4 regions of the Paradesulfitobacterium aromaticivorans genome follow, and region 2 is predicted to be linked to each of the others. Evidence: riboswitches for the same ligand, from Rfam matches in the RefSeq annotation. Region 2 holds a riboswitch; each other region holds the start of a gene.
What was found. Region 2 has a riboswitch for cobalamin ahead of ACYQ2N_RS10665 (phosphomethylpyrimidine synthase ThiC). Riboswitches for the same ligand answer to the same signal wherever they lie in the genome.
Positions count from the first base shown of each region.

Region 1 (3,589 bases), on a different contig from region 2:
GCAATTTTTTTGCAGACTCTCTCTGCAAAATTAGGGATTGTGACCGGGGTTGATTTGGCTACCCATTGTGGGCGGGTATTCAGCAAACCAGTTAATTTGCTGCTCTGGACAGTCATGCTCCTGGCGGCAATTGCAACATATATGGCTGAATTCCTGGGTGCCACACTTGGGTTTTACCTTCTGTTTAACATTCCTCTACTTGTTGCCGGGCTCCTGACAATCGGCGTTACCTTTGTTATAGTGTATTTGCAGCGTTTTGGCCAGCATGTAGTGGAAAGAATTGTGGTAACCTTAGTTGCAGTGATCGGAATATCCTATATGATTGAAATGCTCCTGGCCAAACCAGCCTGGACGGAAATCGCATACCACACCCTTGTGCCCAGCTTAGGTCCGGAGAGCGTGCTCGTTGCGGTCGGAATGCTCGGAGCCACCGTCATGCCTCATGTTATCTTTCTCCATTCGGAATTGGTTAAAGCACGCCGTCAAAGCGATGAACTTGAGGAAGCACGTAAGCATTTCCGAATGGAACGTCTGGATATCGTCATCGCTATGAATATTGCCTTTCTGGTTAATGCAGCCATGGTAATCGTTGCAGCGTCCGTGTTTTACTCCAAAGGATTGCCTGTGGATTCGATCGAAGATGCGCACCGCTCCCTGACTCCCCTGCTCGGAAACCTTTCGAGCGGTGCTTTCGGCCTCGCCCTCCTTGCTTCAGGCCTCTCATCTTCTACTGTGGGGGCTATGGCCGGAGAATGTATGATGAAAGGGTTTATCGGCCTTGACCTCCCAATCAATGTTCGGCGTACTATCACGATGATTCCTGCCCTGGTCTTACTTGCCCTCGGATTTAACCCCATGAAAATCCTAATTATAAGCCAGGTAACTCTAAGCTTTGCTCTTCCGGCGGCTATCATTCCCCTTCTTCTCATTACCAGCCGCAAGGATATCATGGGGGAATTGGCAAACCGCCGCCTCACCAATGTGATTGGCGGAGTAATCGTATCCCTGATCATCAGTCTTAACGCTCTCCTCGTCTATTTAACTTTCACCTCTTAGGCAGGGTTCCAATACAGGTCTAATTAGATACATGAAATATTTCTTAGGCTTTATCTTGTCAGCCAGTCCCCCATGTGCTATGCTATGAGCAAAACTAACTACACGCTTTGTTTGAGGTGCCCTTCGGGGAGAATAGGGAAGTCCGGAATATTACAAGTATAGGCCGGCGCGGACCCACCACTGTAAACGCTGAGCTGCCGCAGACTGCCACTGGCCGATGGGCTGGGAAGGCGCGGTTAAGTGAGGAAGCGAAAGCCAGTTGACCTGCCTCAAGCAAATAAGTCTTCCCTTGTGTGGAGGAGCGGCGGAGATGAAGGCAAAGTCCCGACCACAGCTATGTGGTTAGGACTTTTTATTTTAGTCAAATTTAATTTTAGGAGGAGAAAAACATGCAAGCACTTACCCAACTCGAACAAGAATTAGAAAGCCTTCTTAACAAGATCACCGGACTCGATGAAGAAGCAATGGCCCAAACCCAAGCACGCCTGGATTCCTTCACGAAACCGCAAGGAAGCCTTGGTCAGTTGGAGGAAATCGCCAAACAACTGGCAGGGATGCAGCAGACCCCTCGACCGCAGATCCACAAAAAGGCCGTCCTCCTGATGGCCGGAGATCACGGCGTCGTAGCGGAAGGGGTCAGCGCTTTTCCCCAGGAAGTAACCCCACAAATGGTGTATAATTTCCTTAATGGCGGTGCAGCTATAAATGTCCTCTCACGCCAGGCGGGTGCGGAGGTTATCTGCACTGATGTGGGCGTAGCTTTCCCGCTCGAACCTGCTGAACTAATGAGCCGTAGAGTTATGAGTGGAACCAAGAACATGGCTCAAGGCCCGGCCATGACCCGCGCCGAGGCAATAAAAGCAATCCTGGTGGAGCCGCCGTTGCCAAAGAGCAAATTGACGCCGGGGCCAACCTCCTTACCACCGGGGACATGGGCATCGGCAACACGACTCCCAGCTCCGCCATTGTCTCTTTATATACCGGTCTGCCGGTCGAGCAAGTTGTAGGAAGAGGAACAGGGGTTGACGATCGCGGACTGGCCCGCAAGATTAAGGTTATCAGGAAAGCAATCTCCGTTAATAAGCCGGACATTGGCGACCCGCTTGACGTTTTGGCCAAGGTTGGCGGCTTGGAGATTGCAGCCATTGCCGGGGCTGTCCTACAAGCCGCAGCCAGCCGGGCGGCGATCATAGTGGACGGGTTCATTTCCACTGCCGGAGGACTCATTGCAGCCAAATTAAGTCCGAATTCTACCCGTTACATGCTCCCCTCGCACTCCTCGGTCGAACCGGGTCACCTCAGGGCCTTAAAAATTATGGGATTGGAGCCGATGCTCAATTTGAACATGCGCTTAGGGGAAGGAACCGGAGCAGCTTTAAGTATTTATCTTGTGGAAGCAGCAATTCATATTTTGGAAGAAATGGCCACCTCCGCCGATGCCGGAGTCAGTGAACAAGGTAGGTGATTACGCTTATGTCCAAATTTATTCTCGTAACCGGCGGTGCTCGCAGCGGTAAGAGCACCTTCGCTGAACTCGTGGCCGACCACAGCGGCCAGAAGGTTACGTATATCGCGACCGCCCAAATATGGGACGAAGAAATGGCTTTCCGCGTGCGCAAACATAAAGAATCCCGCCCGCCAGAGTGGGAACTTATAGAAGAGCCGCTTAATATTACTGAGGTGTTGTTGACCCTGAGAGAGCGGGACGGGGTAGTTCTCCTTGACTGTGTCACACTCTGGCTCTCAAACTTGATACTTGCGCACAGTTCTTTTCAGGCTGAGGGAAATATGGGGGAAAACTTGAAACATTCCAGCCTCCAGGCGGAACAGGAAATTCTAAATAAAGTGCGAGAGGCTGCCGCAGCAGCCTCGGGGATTAAACCCACAGTAATTTTTGTAACGAATGAAGTGGGCTTGGGGATAGTGCCTGATAATCCTCTGGCGCGCGCCTACCGAGACTTGGCAGGACGCAGCAATCAGATCCTAGCTCAGGCGGCTGATACGGTGTACTTAGTGGTCGCGGGTTACCCCTTGGAAGTTAAAGGGCCAGGTCAAAAAATTCTGGATGAGTTACGGGAGCGTTAAAATGCGTGCACTTCTTATTGCCTTCACTTTCCTGACCAGAATCCCGCTCCCTCAGCGCAGGATGTCACAGCTGAGGAGTTCGCGCGTTCACAGCGTTATTATCCGCTGATCGGGCTCTTTCTGGTATTGGTACTCTGGGGCACAGCTACTCTTGTCGGGTTATTGTACCCTCCTTTGGCAGTCGCTGCTATCCTCCTGGCCCTGGAAATAATCCTGACCGGAGGGTTGCACCTCGATGGGTTTATGGAAAGCATGGACGGCCTGCTTTCGTCACGTACGCGGGAACGCATGCTGGAAATAATGAAGGACAGCCGGGTTGGGGCTCACGCCTCCATCACCCTTGCTGCCCTCTTAATCCTGAAATTCTCCCTTTTAGCTAGCTTTAGTCCCAGCTCTTACAGTATTTTAATCCTGCCACCTTTACTGGCACGCTGGGCTTTCCTCATTG
Region 1 covers NZ_BAAHYT010000011.1:733,788-737,376, reverse strand. Annotated here, with positions in the region: gene ACYQ2N_RS20380 (Nramp family divalent metal transporter) at 1-1,056, shown strand, start outside; cobalamin riboswitch at 1,154-1,342, shown strand; partial or broken gene cobT (nicotinate-nucleotide--dimethylbenzimidazole phosphoribosyltransferase) at 1,446-2,521, shown strand; gene cobU (bifunctional adenosylcobinamide kinase/adenosylcobinamide-phosphate guanylyltransferase) at 2,530-3,141, shown strand; partial or broken gene ACYQ2N_RS20365 (adenosylcobinamide-GDP ribazoletransferase) at 3,244-3,589, shown strand, end outside.
Region 1: it holds a riboswitch for cobalamin, as region 2 does, so the genes downstream of both, cobT (nicotinate-nucleotide--dimethylbenzimidazole phosphoribosyltransferase) here and ACYQ2N_RS10665 (phosphomethylpyrimidine synthase ThiC) in region 2, are expected to answer to the same signal.

Region 2 (3,589 bases):
GCGCACGGCTGACATAAGGGGTGAAGCGTTCTGAAAAGTGCTTGTTAAATCGAGCAAATAGGCCGATCAGCAGGTGCAAGCCTGGGTTTGCATAATGCTCATGAATCGGTTGGAAATGGTGCCCGGTTTTTAAGTAATCCGCACAGGTTTTACTCATGATCACTGTGATATCCGGATTGGCCGCTATCAGGAAAGGCAAAAGTCCACAGTGGTCATTATGGTGGTGGGTTAAAAAAAGATAATGAATATCGGTGAGGGCAATATTTTGCTTGCGGATACTGTCTAGAAATACCGGTTGATTTACCTGGTTCCCGCAATCAATCAGCAAGTAACCCTTTTTTGTTTTAAGCAGATAGCAATTCGTTTGCGCTAGTTTGATGCCATCAAAAGTTACCATTTTAACCCCTTCTGTTTGCGAAAGTGTTAGAATATTTTTCACATTTCACCCACATGGGTGATACTTCATGCCTAGTGATTCCATTATACTATGGACAAAAATATGTGATAGGTCGGGTGGGAACATGGATCATCTAAAGCTACTGAAGCTGAATACGTTAATCAATAACGCCTATGAATGTTTTTCTTTCGAAGAATTCTTAAAGCTTTCGATTCTGAAGCTTCACGAACTGGTCATGTATGACAGTGGCATGTTCTTTTGTGCAATCAGCAAGGATAGCAGCTTTTTCAAGCCTTATATCGGTGGGAATATCGAAGCCTATTACAAAAAGCAAAGCTTTCCGGAAAGGGAGCAGTATTTGAGTCAGGCTGAGAACAGCCATGCAGGTAGTGAAGCGTATGTGTACAAATCAGTGGATTACAGCCATGGTGTTGTGCAAGTGAGCGATGAGCCACGCAGTGCATTCCTTTCCTCGCAAAATAGTTTTAACATCGTCTGTATGCGTATCATTTACAAAGGTCAGTTCTTAGGTGAAATCTATCTGCACCGAGGCAAAGACAAACCCGATTTTGATGATGAGGATTTATTTATTCTGCGCCTGCTTCAACCCCATGTATCCACCGTTTTTAGTATGATACATACGATTATCGCGGTGAAATACCTTGAAACAAACCAAGAGACCAGTGTAAGAAAAGGCATATGTTTGTTTGACAGGGAGCTCGGCCTGACCGGAGGAAACGTAACCGGGATTGAAATGCTAAAGGTCTCCACGGTGTTCGGGTCAAGCATACTTTACCACATCAAGGAGATGTGCGCTGATTTATTGAGTGATGAAGCAAAAAAAAGCAGTGCGAATGCTCTCTTGTATTCAAAATTGCTCAAGACGGTAAACGGCGATATGCAAATCGACATCTTCGTTAAAAACGACCGCAAAATGAGTAAAAACTTACAGTTTGTTGCCATCATGGAGTTCTGCGATGAGGAGCGGAGCACAGGCGATTATAAATTCAAATTTACCCGCAGAGAAGCGGATATTATCGACGGGCTGATCCAGGGTAAAAACAATTCCCAACTGGCAGAGGCTCTGAGTTTATCCCAAAATACAATCAAGACTCATATTCAAAGCATCTATAAAAAGACGGGTGCTAATAACCGCACTGAGCTTACCTATATATTAATGCTTAATCAGAGATAGCCCGCAGGTCCAGGCCCATGGATTTGCGGGCTTTTTAGCCTCAAATCCCATAGTACTTGGCAGCAACTTGGGCGGCGCATTCCGGTCCGCATACGGCACAATGATCATGGGTAGAGCCGGGGGCCAGCGCTGACCTTGTTTTCTCCGGATCAACGGAAAGGAGAATTTGCCTGTTTGTATCAAGGGTTACCCGGGCCTTGGCCATGTGCAAATCTCGTTCCCAGGCCTGTTTGTTCCCCCTGGCCAAGTCTGCGGCAAAGGGCTCCGTTGCACACGCGTTTCTGAATCTGGATGGTTGCTTCCACATGGCTTGCGCATGGCATCAATATCTCCGCTGACGCTTAAATCCATAATAGAATCTGTTCCTGCTTCCACGGCTGCTTTAATTTTGTTGAGCTCCATGTCCATCCTGCTCTCCCTGCCATACAAACCGATGCTGGCACTTACTTGGTTCTAAGCCCCTTACCGATGCCGGTTGCAAGCATGTTGCGGCGTTGCGTGTTGCGCGGAATTACAATCCTGCCTTCCGCAACTCCCTGCCTGACGAATTCCGGAGCCACACCTTCCCGGGCAGCTACCTGTTCCATTTCTCCTGTGATTGTCCCATCTAAGGCACTGCTTAACTGTGTCAAAATACATTCCCCCTCTTGTGTAAAATAAAAAAATCCACGCTAGAAAAAAGCGTGGATTTTACCATCATCCTCACCTAAACCAACTTTTCACCGAGTTGGGCATAGTGTGTTACAGGCAGGTCTCCTGACTCAGGATCATCGCTTCGTTGCCCCTTCCCCCTTACAGAGTGGCCTTGGCAACAGCTAACCTTTACAGTGGCGGGTCCGCCCGGGAATCTCACCCGGTTCCCTATTCTCCCTCACGGGCACCTGAAACATTTTGAGTTGAACATATTTTATTCATAAAACCTAAAAAGGTCAAGTGAGTTTTTAACAGGGAGAGTCCGGATCTTCGTCCTGCCGCGCGTACATTCCATACTTTAAGATCTCCAAGTATTCCGCGTACTCTTCCATAATCTGATGAATGTCATCCAACAAACTCTGTTCCCGTCCTTCATAGACTTTGCTGTATTTTTGCTCCAAGCTTCCCAGGAAAAGTGTTATGACTTCCAAGGCCTTGGTGGGATTGACCCCTGGGCGGAATTTTGTGTAATCGATCCCATCAAAAACAGGCGGCATGAACTGAGCATAAAGCTGCGCATATTTTGCTTGGATTTCAGTGCGGATATCTTCCGGGGCATTAATGAAAGCTTGCGCGATTATTTTGCTGATTTCAGGGTTGGTATGAGTGATTTGGAGCTTAACCATCCCGATTTCCATGAGCTTATCAAAGATGTCATCCGAATAATGCATAGGGTAACTCTGAAAACTTGTAATTATAATTTGCAGACAATAGTCTAGGACATAAAGAAACAGGTTTTTCTTGCTGCCAAAGTAATGAAAGAGCAGGCCTTTGGAAATACCGGCTGCTTGAATGATCTCGTTGGTGGATGCTTTTTCATACCCTTTTTGGGCAAACTCGGTCACGCAGGCCCCTATAATTCTTTGCTTTTTTAATTCATCAAGGTTTTCAAAACTTTTGTTCAAGGATTTTCAGCTCCCGAGTGTACGATTTAAGAGCAATTTAAGTTTATTATGATTTCAGATCCTTTCGCTGATAAGCCAGGTACGTACCCGTAGTCATGAGCACAATCACTGCGATCATAATGATCAGGTAAACCATATCGATCCGTTCGTTCTTAATGATGCCAGCCGGATTGATATATTGGAAGGGGGTAATATACTTTAGATTCACCAATTTCTCTGATACAACCGAGGCGATGCTGATAAAATAGGTTCCCAACACGATACCGAGCGCCAGAGGGGTAAGGGATTTTGAACGTACCACGAAGACCGACAGGAAGAAGCCGATCGAAGCAAACGTCCACAGAACCAGAAAAGTGCCGAGCGAAATCAGCAAAAAGGCCTTGAGACTGTAAGCGCTGT
Region 2 covers NZ_BAAHYT010000010.1:1,019,648-1,023,236, reverse strand. Annotated here, with positions in the region: gene ACYQ2N_RS10680 (MBL fold metallo-hydrolase) at 1-397, opposite strand, end outside; gene ACYQ2N_RS10675 (helix-turn-helix transcriptional regulator) at 522-1,592, shown strand; gene ACYQ2N_RS10670 (phosphomethylpyrimidine synthase ThiC) at 1,633-1,797, opposite strand; partial or broken gene ACYQ2N_RS10665 (phosphomethylpyrimidine synthase ThiC) at 1,779-2,179, opposite strand; cobalamin riboswitch at 2,322-2,492, opposite strand; gene ACYQ2N_RS10660 (TetR/AcrR family transcriptional regulator) at 2,534-3,190, opposite strand; gene ACYQ2N_RS10655 (DUF2705 family protein) at 3,237-3,589, opposite strand, start outside.

Region 3 (3,589 bases), on a different contig from region 2:
TCTCCATCTTGTCCGATTCTCGTGAATAATACCGCTTCGTGCTCAGAACCGGTAAGCGACTGTGCAACATCCGGTAGATTGCGGGAAAGTTTTAAGATCACCAGATTGGGCAGATCAAGAAAGCGCCCGATGTCATCCGTTCCCGGCAAAACAAGGAGTGGTTCGTCTCCCAGTGCCAAGGGCACATTGATACGGGCGGCAGCCGCTGACATCGCGCTTATTCCCGGAACCGTTTCAATTTGCTCAGGAGAGAGATGAGGACTCAGGTAAGTAAGCAAATAACTGTAAGTGCTGTATAACGACGGATCACCAATCGTGATAAAAGCTACATCCAAACCTGAGTTAAGCCGGGATAAGATTGCCTGGGCACCGGTCTGCCATGCTTCCTGCAATACTTCCTGGTCTGATGTCATCGGCATTTCTAGTTCCAGAAGTTCCGTCTGCGTGCGGTAATGCCTGCGCGCGATCTCCCAGGCTACACTTTCCCGGTCATGACGCGATTTAGGAATCGCTACGATATCTACGGACTGCAATACCTCCACTGCCCGCAATGTTAAAAGACGGGGATCACCCGGTCCCACACCTACTCCGTAAAATTTACCCTTATTCATGCTTTGCCACCTTTCGTTGCGGAAATGATAAAAACCTGATTTAATGAATTAGCCATATGAAGATCACCCGCTTCCTGCCAGCGTACCACCTGCAGGGATATCGCTTCAATCTCACAATAATTATGTTCCTGCAAAAGAGCAAGCCCTTCAGCCGCATTTTCCAAAGTAACGGCGGTCATCACCAGCCTGCCACCAGCTATCAGTGGAACCTGCGTTATAATCTCCCGCAAATGCCCTTTGCTGCCGCCGATAATGCAAACATTGACTGCAGGGATTTGGGTAAAGGCTTCCGGTGCACTTTCGGGAACCAGAACTACGTTTGATACCTGAAAGTGCTCACAGTTGCGCTGGATCAATTCTTGGGCCGTAGAGTTGTTTTCCACGGCATAAACCATACCACGCTGAGCGAGCAAGGCAGCTTCTATACTTATACTTCCGGTACCTGCTCCCACATCCACTACACTATCTGCAAGGGATATATGGGCCTTAGCTAAGACTTGTACGCGCACTTCCGCTTTGGTCATGGGCACATGATCCCGAATGAACTCATCATCAGAAATACCCATAAAAAATTGTCTACTTGCGCGTTCCTGCTGATTCCGCTCCAAATCTCCGGTGGGAAATATGATGAGAATCGCGTTATCCAGTGCTTGTTCTGACACAGCAAGTGCGCTGGCGCGAGTAAGCTCCCAGACTTCATCCGCATAGCCAAGGGCATTGCCGACAGCTATCTCAGGATCTTGCCCTCTGTCTAAAAGCAACTGCGCAACTTTCTGAGGAGTATTCGCCCCCCCGGTTAGTACCGCTAACGGACTGGAAATTACTCGGGGCAAAGTGTTAAGGTCTCTCCCATGTACACTGCAGAAGGAGGCTTCCTGCCAAGGCAGACCTGCCTTAGCAAAAGCCAGTTGCAGGGAACTAATCCCCGGGAGAACAGCAATCTCTGCAGCGGGGAATTCGCGTTTTAATCCGGACAAGATGCTGTAAAACCCTGGGTCTCCGGAAACAAGCACCCCGATCGTTAAGCTTTGTGCCAGCAAATCAGCAATCCTGTTATAGGTTTGCCCAAGATTTGAGGAGAGAAGATGCCGCTCTCTGCTAAACTCCGGGAATAACACCTGCAGGCGCTCACTTCCTACTAAAACATCACAACGCGCAACGGTCTGTTTAATCGCCGGTGCTACCCACTCCGCTGTTCCCGGGCCGGTTCCAATTACGTAAATCATAAGTTTAATCTCCTTGGAATATTTTAAAAATAAAAAGAGCCTAGACCGGCTCGCAATGGTTGAGTGACACATCACCTATCACGCGTAGGTCTGTGGAAATATCTTAAGGTAGGTCTCCTGGCTTCAGATCATCGTTTTCCCCATCCTTCCCAGCTTGCGCCAGTGGCCGTTTTGGGGAAACTCCCTGTTCACAGTGGCGGGACCGCGCCGGATTTACACCGGCTTCCCTATTACCCCTCTCAGTGAGGGACCTTAAGAAAATTATTCTAAGAATTTAATTAACTGCCGTAATCCATATTACATCTGCCAACAACCGTTGAATGTTCGCAACAGATGGAATACAGTCTATCAAAATTAGATGCAGTATATTACTATTCGTGATCTAAGACTAAAATCCTGCTTCGTTAAATAAATTTAATCACTCACGTTCCAGAAGGCCACGTCCACTTCTCAGCGGCAGCAACCTTTCGTGCTTCCTCATCCCAGCCCACAAACGTGCCATCAAGCAGGGTTAAGACCGTACCAACAGTCATTTCCTGATGCACAAATGCCTGCGCTCTGGAACTGGCCAAGGCAGCCAGTTTATGTACTAATCCCTGATGTCCAAGCAACAAAAGTTCTTTAACTGCTCCCTCAACTGTAGGGATTTGAACGAGTTCACTCAAGACAGATTGCTTGATCCCGGCCAGCGCACTATGCGCGAGTAAGATTTCAGAACGGGCATCAGCTACTCGGTTGTGGGTATGAAAAATCCCACCCGCAATCTTAATTAGTTTGCCGACATGCCCTAGTAATAATACCTGTTTGATCCCCCGGTAGGCAGCTTCCTCCAGAATATAGCCGACAAAATTACTCATCTGAATAACCGCTTCAGGCTGAACTTGCATCTTTTCGACTGCCGTTCGGAACCCATAATTCCCAGGAGTAAGCACCACTGTCCGGTAACCGTAAGCAACTGCCTGATCTATCTCCGGCAGAATCGAAGATTTGAATGCTTCTTCCGACATAGGCCTCACGATCCCGGTGGTTCCAAGGATGGAGATCCCGCCCACAATGCCTAGGCGTGGATTGAGAGTGTGCTGTGCAATTTTTTCCCCTTGTGGCACCTCGATTACCACTTCAAGTTCTTCCGTGGGAAAAACTTCGCGTACTGCTTGTTCTATCATCAGGCGCGGTGTCGGATTAATCGCACTTGTTCCCACAGGCAGCGCTAATCCTTTTTTGGTCACAGTTCCAACTCCGTGACCGCCTGTGATGTGAACCGGTCCGTGTGGGGATAAGAACTTAACTTCCGACTTAATTTCAAGGCCATTGGTTACATCCGGATCATCGCCGCCGTCTTTAAGTACGGACGCATGCGCTTTAACGCCATCCCCTTGGCACGTGTGAATAGGAATCGTTAGGCGCGCCATGTTTGGTAAAGGAATACTAACGTGAGTGATGAGTGTTCCTGTACCCGGAGCGTTCTTAAGATTTTGGCTGAGGATGCTTTGAAGCTGCAGGCATGCTGCTTTAGTCGCTGCCGCTGCGCTGCTCCCGGTGGTATATCCCTCGCGCCATTGATGCCGATCTTTTGCTGTCATGTTTATCCTTCCCATTACCTTGGATTTTCAAGAAATCTGGTCCTATTGTTCATTAACCATCATCCTTTTATTCTCTGTATTTGCGAAGAATCCTTCCTTAAGGAACCTTATGTGAAGGAAAACATTGTCGAACCGAAAATCACGGACGAAGAAAAAAACCCGGCAGAAA
Region 3 covers NZ_BAAHYT010000011.1:874,793-878,381, forward strand. Annotated here, with positions in the region: gene cobI (precorrin-2 C(20)-methyltransferase) at 1-611, opposite strand, end outside; gene cbiE (precorrin-6y C5,15-methyltransferase (decarboxylating) subunit CbiE) at 608-1,837, opposite strand; cobalamin riboswitch at 1,928-2,107, opposite strand; gene cbiD (cobalt-precorrin-5B (C(1))-methyltransferase CbiD) at 2,260-3,420, opposite strand.
Region 3: it holds a riboswitch for cobalamin, as region 2 does, so the genes downstream of both, cbiE (precorrin-6y C5,15-methyltransferase (decarboxylating) subunit CbiE) here and ACYQ2N_RS10665 (phosphomethylpyrimidine synthase ThiC) in region 2, are expected to answer to the same signal.

Region 4 (3,589 bases), on a different contig from region 2:
CGGAATCGAATCCGTATCGGTAACGATTAATGACCTCTGCATTTATCTGACTGGAAAAACCAAGGGAGGGATCGATGATGTCTTTAAACGAGATTAACCTGCGCTCGCTTACGTTGAAGCAGTATCTTTTCAAGCTGAAGGGCTATTCGGGTTTAGTGTATGGGCTAATCATTACGCAGATTGTTGCCTTGCTTTTCTCCCTGGGTCCCAATGGAAGTGTGGGCTCTGGCACAGATGGATTATCCGTGTCGGTTAAAACGTATTCCGCCAATATCATAATCTTTTTTTCCTTTGCTTGGATTATTGTAATTGCCGGCTCATTAACCACCAAACAGTATAAAGATATGGAATTTTCTCTGGTCGCGAATCGAATCTCAAGTAACCTATCAAATATCGGCTTTTTAATCACGTGCGCTGTCTGGGCGGGCATTAGCTCAACCCTGATGGGTGTGCTGCAGCGGATGATCATGTATTTTACGCTTGATAGAGCCATGTTCATGCGTGACGGATTTTTGACAGTCCCTGCCGATCTATTGCTTGGGGCTTTCGTCACCAGTCTCTATCTGATCCTCCTTGCCGCTAGCGGGTATTTAATCAGGGTGATAATAGAGGTTCATAAGGTTTTTGTTATCCTTATCCCGGCAGTATTGATCGGATTATTAAGATCTTATACCGATTCCTTGATAGCGATCTTTAACTTTTTCACATCAGAACATTTATTATTATTTTTTACGCTCAAAATCCTGAGCGCATCCATCATTCTTTTTGGAATGAGTATTCTTCTTTCGAACAGAATGGAGGTCAGACAATGAATGTCATGCCAAGAAATATTGTTCTTCTGCCTTTGTTATTGCTAATCATTTTTGGGTTTGGCCTCTTGCTGGTGAAGGCAATTAGACCCCGTGTGAACTATTTTACGACCTGGAGAAATAATGCGCGGTTCGCGGGGTTATACCTTGCGTTGCTCATTGTACTCGTCCCTATTTACTATCTGCTGCCGGACCAAGGATTCATGCAAGTTAGTGAAGGTAAAAACTTAGCAGATGCAAGAACGGAAGGCGATATGACTGGTGTATATGATTATCGCTTTCCTCCTGAAGGAAATCTCGATCAACTGCCAGGGGTTTATAAAAACAGCAGTCAAAAATTCAAAGTGGATACGAACAAACTGACTTTGAAGGAAGCGCCGACCATGGGTTATCAAATTCTCATCGCCAGAAAAGACGTCGATGACAGTGAAATCGAAGTGAGTACCTATGTCGCACCCCATGTGGCTGGGGGTATGAATTTTACGAACTTGGTTTTACCCCCAATTATTTCTGTGCAGAATGGGATGTTATCGGTTCAAGCCCCAAGTCAGCAGCAACTGGAATTCAGCCGCTTTAATGCAGACTTTACAATCAATCAATTCAAACAGGTTAATCAAACAATCCAAGGCATGTCGGCTTCGGTGAATGTTGGGTGGAAGGTCATATATCTTCTTGTTCCTAAAAGTTTGGAAATTGACAGTGGAGCGGCTAATGTCCAAATGGTACTTGACCAACGGGACTAAGTTAGTTAAAATCTAATTAGCAATATAATATTTCAAATGTTACAGGTGCCCGCATGGGAGAATAGGGAACTGGGTGAAATTCCCGGACGGACCCGCCACTGTAAAGGTAAGCTGTCGCCATAACCACTCCACTAGGGGGAAGGGGCGAGTAAGCGATGAGCCTGAGCCAGGAGACCTGCCTGTAATGATCTATACCGCCTCGAAGGTAAGGCCGGTTAGGTGAGGATGAAGGTAAAATCCACGCCCTTGTTTTGGTGTGGATTTTTTATTTTACAACAAGAGGAGGAGATTGTTATGACTCAATTAAGCCGTGCCTTAACAGGCATAATCACACCCGAAATGGAACAGGTAGCTGCCCGGGAAGGGGTTGCTCCTGAATTGGTAAGACAAGGAGTCGCTGAAGGGACCATTGTCATACCTCGGAACACACAGCACCCAAACATGATTCCAACAGGCATTGGCAAAGGTCTTAGAACCAAAGTCAGCGCCAGCATTGGTTTGTACGGCAGCAAAGGAAGTATGGATGGTGAACTTGCCAAGATTAAAGCGGCCGTAGGAGCTGGAACGGATGCGATCATGGATTTGAGCGTAAGCGGAGATATTGATGCTATGCGCAAGGAAAGTTTGGCAGCTGCAAGTATGCCGGTGGGAACACTGCCTTATTACCAAGCGGTGGCTGAAACTGCCCAAAAGTATGGTACATCCGTAAAAATGGAAGTTGAAGAATTATTCGAGGTCATTGAACGGCAGGCCGCCGACGGTGTGGACTTCCTGGCCCTGCACTGTGGTACGACCATGAGCATTGTGGAACGGGCCAAACAGGAAAAGAGGCTTGATCCTCTGGTAAGTTACGGAGGCTCGCATTTAATCGGCTGGATGTTACATAACCGGCAGGAAAACCCACTGTATGAATACTACGACCGAGTTCTGGAAATTGCCCGCAAGTATGACGTAACAGTCAGCATTGCCGACGGGATGCGGCCGGGCTGTTTGGCTGATTCCCTGGACGGCGCTCAAGTTCAGGAGTTGGTGGTTATTGGTGAACTGGTAAGGCGGGCCAGGGAAGCGGGTGTTCAAGTCATGGTCAAAGGACCGGGTCACGTTCCTTTGAACCAGTTAAAAGCGACTGTGACCCTGCAAAAGAGCCTGTGCAAAGGGGCTCCCTACTTTGTGTTCGGACCGGTAGTCACGGATATTGCTGCCGGTTACGACCACATTAGTGCAGCCATAGGGGGTGCAATCAGCGCCTGGGCCGGGGCTGAGTTCTTATGCTATGTCACGCCTGCCGAACACATCGGTCTTCCTGATGTTAATCAAGTTCATGAAGGCGTGGTAGCTGCCCGGATCGCTGCCCATGCCGCCGACTTAGCTAAAGGTTTACCCGGGGCGGCAGAGTGGGATCTGGAGCTTTCCCGGGCCAGGAAAGCTTTGGATTGGAAAAAACAGATTGATTTGGCCATAGATCCTGAACGCGCCGGGTATATGAGAAAGACCAGGAGTGATGATACCGTGGCCGGCTGCGCCATGTGCGGTAAGTACTGCGCCATGGACATCGTGTCACAATATTTAGGGACATCCAAAGTAACTTGCTAATAACTCCCATAGCTCTAGCGTGGCACTTATAGTCACCGGGAAATATCGTTTCGAACATCAATTATAGGAAAGGGTGATATTAATGACGCAGGTATTAGCAGCCCGGGCGGGTAAAATTACTCCGGAAATGGAAGCGGTCGCTAAACGGGAAAATGTTGACGTCAATTTTATCCGGGAGGGAGTGGCCTCCGGCAGGATCGTCATTCCCCGAAATATTAACCGGAGAGATTTTAATTACTGTGGCATCGGACAAGGTCTGCGCATCAAAGTCAATGCGTTGATTGGCACCTCCAGCAACCGTGAGGATCTGTCCATGGAAGAGAGAAAACTGGCCTTTGTTGAAGAGGCAGGATGTGATGCTCTTATGGATTTAAGCACCGGAGGGAATATTGACGGCATGAGGCGTCTGAGCCTGGAAAAAGCCAACATTGCTGTTGGCAGTGT
Region 4 covers NZ_BAAHYT010000009.1:99,163-102,751, reverse strand. Annotated here, with positions in the region: gene ACYQ2N_RS05020 (ATP-binding cassette domain-containing protein) at 1-97, shown strand, start outside; gene ACYQ2N_RS05015 (hypothetical protein) at 78-812, shown strand; gene ACYQ2N_RS05010 (hypothetical protein) at 809-1,552, shown strand; cobalamin riboswitch at 1,579-1,749, shown strand; gene thiC (phosphomethylpyrimidine synthase ThiC) at 1,847-3,145, shown strand; gene bzaB (B12 lower ligand biosynthesis ThiC-like protein BzaB) at 3,228-3,589, shown strand, end outside.
Region 4: it holds a riboswitch for cobalamin, as region 2 does, so the genes downstream of both, thiC (phosphomethylpyrimidine synthase ThiC) here and ACYQ2N_RS10665 (phosphomethylpyrimidine synthase ThiC) in region 2, are expected to answer to the same signal.